DNA from 2 places in the Pseudomonas sp. G2-4 genome. Region 1 is predicted to be linked to the other one. Evidence: predicted binding sites of a transcription regulator. Region 1 holds the regulator's gene; the other holds the start of a gene.

Region 1 (2,202 bases):
GACTCGGTCGTCAGTTTCGTCCGCGCCGCCCAGGAAGTGCTGCTGGTGGTCTGCGACGAACCGACGTCTATCACCGACGCCTACGCCCTGATCAAATTATTGAACCGTGACTACGGCATGAACCGCTTCCGCGTCCTGGCCAACATGGCCCAGAGCCCGCAGGAAGGGCGCAATCTGTTCGCTAAGTTGACGAAGGTCACGGATCGTTTCCTGGATGTTGCCCTACAGTACGTCGGCGCAGTGCCCTACGACGAAAGCGTACGCAAGGCCGTCCAGAAGCAACGCGCCGTTTATGAAGCCTTTCCCCGTTCCAAATGTGCGCTGGCGTTCAAGGCTATCGCCCAAAAGGTGGATACCTGGCCACTGCCGGCCAACCCTCGCGGGCATCTGGAATTTTTCGTCGAGCGTCTTGTGCAACAAACAGCAGGGCCCGTGCTATGACTGCCAGCGGTTACAACCATCTCTACAAAAAATCGGCACGGGACGCCCAATACGAACTGATCGAGCGTTATGCGCCCCTGGTCAAGCGTATCGCCTATCACTTGCTGGCGCGGTTGCCGGCCAGTGTTCAGGTCGAGGACTTGATCCAGGCCGGCATGATCGGCCTGCTCGAAGTGTCGAACAAATACGACGCGAGCAAGGGCGCCAGTTTCGAGACGTATGCCGGTATTCGCATCCGTGGGGCGATGCTCGATGAAGTCCGCAAGGGCGATTGGGCGCCGCGTTCGGTGCACCGTAATACCCGTATGGTCAGTGATGCGATTCGCGCTATTGAAGCTAAAACCGGGCGTGACGCTAAAGATCACGAGGTTGCGGCCGAACTCCAATTGAGTCTCGATGATTATTACGGGATTTTGAACGATACCTTGGGCAGTCGCCTGTTCAGTTTCGACGACCTGCTGCAGGACGGCGAACACGAAGGGCTGCACGAGGACGGCGCGAGTGCTCACATGGAGCCATCGCGTGACCTGGAAGATGAACGTTTCCAGAGCGCGCTGGCGGATGCGATTGCCAATTTGCCGGAGCGTGAGCGACTGGTCTTGGCGCTGTACTACGACGAAGAGCTGAACCTCAAGGAAATCGGTGAGGTCCTGGGGGTCAGCGAATCGCGGGTCAGCCAGTTACACAGCCAGTGCGCGGCCCGTTTGCGGGGGCGTTTGGGGGAGTGGCGAGCGCGCTGATTGCAGTGTGGGGACACTGCGAACGGGGCTGGTTTGGCATGCATTGCGCCAGTCTCCATCCGTTGTGCTCCAGACCGTTGTCGAGTGTTGTGCCGGATTGATTGAAATGGCGCGTTCAGGTGCTGGGCGCGTTTAAGACTGCTTGGAGGTCGAATTGGACAAGAACATGAAAATCCTCATCGTTGATGACTTCTCAACGATGCGGCGGATCATAAAAAACCTGTTGCGTGACCTTGGGTTCACCAACACGGTCGAGGCCGACGATGGCACCACTGCCATTCCGGTCCTCAACAGCGGGAGCATCGACTTTCTGGTGACTGACTGGAACATGCCCGGCATGACCGGTATCGACTTGCTGCGCCATGTGCGCGCCGACGAAAAACTCAAGCACCTTCCCGTGCTGATGGTGACTGCCGAAGCCAAGCGCGAGCAGATCATCGAAGCGGCTCAGGCCGGTGTAAACGGCTATGTGGTCAAACCCTTCACGGCCCAGGCGTTGAAAGAGAAGATCGAGAAAATCTTCGAACGCATCGGTTAACCGCGACACGGGGGAGCTATGGATAACGAATCTTCAATGGGCGATTTTGAATCGACCCTGAAAAAACATGCCCGCGAACTGGTCGACAGCCTTGAAAAAGGCCGTTTTGGCGACGCGGTTCAAATGATCCATGAGCTCAACCAGACCCGTGACCGTGGTCTGTATCAGGAAGTGGGCAAGCTCACGCGTGAACTGCACAGCGCGATTGTCAATTTCCAGATCGACCCGCATATGCCGCAGGCCGAGGAAGTCTCGCAGATCACCGACGCCACCGAGCGCCTGGGTTATGTGGTCAAGCTGACCGAGGCCGCAGCCAACCGCACCATGGACCTGGTGGAAAGCGCAACGCCGCTGGTCAATGGTCTGAGCGAGGAAGCCCAGGCCTTGAGCACCGACTGGGGCCGGTTCATGCGTCGCGAAGTCGGCGCTGAAGAGTTTCGCGAGCTGGCCCGTCGGGTCGACGGTTTCCTGACGCGTAGCAGC
Region 2 (2,202 bases), 1.4 Mb from region 1:
TCAACATATAGGTTGACTGAAAGTCCGCTATCGCGAGCAAGCTCGCTCCCACATTGGCTATTCGGAGGCAGTTAATCCGAAGTCTTGGCCATCTGCCGATCCGACGCGCGCCAGATCAGCCGTGTCGTGTCATAGCCCTGCTGACGCGCCTTGCTCAGCAGTTCTTCGCGCACAACGCTGTTGACGGTCGGCGTACGGGACAGCAGCCACATATAACGGCGGCTCGGGTCACCGACGATGGCGGTCTTGTAGTCGTCGCTGACGTACAGCACCCAGTACTGTCCTTTCGCCACGCCCGGCACGATCCGCGAAAACCAGTTGTCGAACTCGACCCAGAGCTTATCGGTCTTGCCCGGCACTTGCGGTGTAGCAGTGCCCTTGGCTTCTTCCCACTGCCAGTCAGACGTCAGGCAGCGATTGAGCACGCCCACATTGCCGTCAGGCTTGAGGGTGTAGTGAGCTTCGGATTGCGCACAGTTGCGCTGGAAATACATCGGCAGACGGGCCAACTCGTACCAGGTCCCTTGGTAACGCTTGAGGTTGACACTATTGACAGTCTTGGGTGCCAACGGGTCTTCGCCAGAAGTGGCACAGCCAGCCAAAAACAGGCCAGCTAAAAGCACTAACAATAACCGCATCATTATTTTTCTCCCGCGGGCACTGAGTGGCCTGCGTGGTCGGTTCTGGCATCCGCATTGGAGCGGACGAACTGACCACACAGGCGACTATCCCCGGTTTACTTCAGGCCTTGGCCGGAAAACATCAACACTTTGTCACCGGCGTACTGCACGCTGATAAAGCTTTTCTGGTCGCCCCAGGTGCAACTGGACATGCCGAGCGCGCCCGAACAATCGGTCGGTTTCCCCAGTAACGTTTCGACTTCAGCCTTGGGCATACCGGCCGACAGCTTCGAATAGTTTTCCTGGTTGACCTTGCTGCATGCAGTCAACACGACGCACACAAACAACAAGGCGATAGATCGCAGCGACATGGTGTAACTCCTGGAACGGAAGGGGGTGGCAGGGTGCCAACCAGAACCTTAGAAGAGAAAAGCCCTATCTGGTTCCCCGACACCCCTAGTATTTGTTGGGCCTCGGACAGGTGTTTCACCGGTGAAACATTCAGTTTGTGACACGGTCGTGCATTTCATCGGAATTGAACCGCTGACGGCTGATGAGGCGGCCTTGAGCGCCGATAAAAAGAAACAGCGCAGACGACTGCGTTATGGCAAATTGACACCCCTTCCTGACCAGCTTCTCTGCGGTAGCGTTCTAAATGACCAGAAACATGAAATTCAGCCACAAAATCCTGTTGGCTGCAGCGCTCGTGGTAGCCGTTGCATTCGCCTGTTTCATCCTGTTCAACGACTATCGTCAGCGCCAGAGCCTGCACACCAGTACCGAAATTTCCATGCAAGAGCTCGGCAGCCTGACCAGCCGCAACATTCAGACGTGGATCGAAGGCCGCACCCAACTGTTGCAATCGCTGGCCCAGCAGATCGCCGTAGACGGCAGCAGTGCCGACAGCCTCAAACGCGCGGTGGGCCTGCCGGCGTACACCGGCAACTTCCAACTCAGCTACTTCGGCGGCACTGACGGTGTGATGTTCTCGGTACCGGCCGGTAATCGCGCCGCCGATTACGATCCGCGCGCCCGCGGCTGGTACAAGGCCGCCAACAGTGCACAACAAGCCATCGTCACCGAACCCTACATCGCCGCTTCGTCGGGCAAGCTGGTGATTACCGTCGCCACGCCGGTCCAGCACCAGGGTCAGATGATCGGCGTGGCCGGTGCGGACATCGACCTGTCAAGCGTCAGCGCCATCATCAACTCGCTGAACTTCGGCGGTCACGGCCACGCGTTCATCGTCAGCGCCGACGGCAAGATCCTGATCCACCCAGACAGCAAGCGCGTGCTCAAGACATTGTCCGAGGCCTACCCCGACGGCGCGCTGCAAATCAGCCCGGGCATGAAAGAAGTTGAGCTCGACGGCAAGGTCCAATTCATCTCCTTCACGCAGGTCAATGGCGTGCCGGGAGCCAACTGGTATGTCGCGCTGGTGCTCGACAAAGACACCGCCCTGGCGATGCTCAGCGAGTTCCGTACCTCGGCACTGATCGCCATGGCCATTGCCGTGGTATTCATCATCGCCCTGCTGGGCATGTTGATCCGCGTGCTGATGCAACCGCTGCTGACCATGGGC

Evidence for each region. The regulator FliA, encoded in region 1, starts transcription of late flagellar genes. The targets are predictions, from matches to a motif close to CTAAAGTTTNNNNNNNNNNNGCCGNTAA.
Region 2: a site for FliA is predicted at 1,171-1,198, ahead of QNH97_RS01520 (methyl-accepting chemotaxis protein). Genes of this name have one in related genera too.

The regions. Positions count from the first base shown of each region.
Region 1 covers NZ_CP125957.1:1,740,679-1,742,880, forward strand. Annotated here, with positions in the region: gene fleN (flagellar synthesis regulator FleN) at 1-441, shown strand, start outside; gene fliA (RNA polymerase sigma factor FliA) at 438-1,181, shown strand; gene QNH97_RS07760 (chemotaxis response regulator CheY) at 1,348-1,719, shown strand; gene QNH97_RS07765 (protein phosphatase CheZ) at 1,738-2,202, shown strand, end outside.
Region 2 covers NZ_CP125957.1:334,073-336,274, reverse strand. Annotated here, with positions in the region: gene QNH97_RS01530 (lipocalin family protein) at 72-641, opposite strand; gene QNH97_RS01525 (hypothetical protein) at 737-991, opposite strand; gene QNH97_RS01520 (methyl-accepting chemotaxis protein) at 1,276-2,202, shown strand, end outside.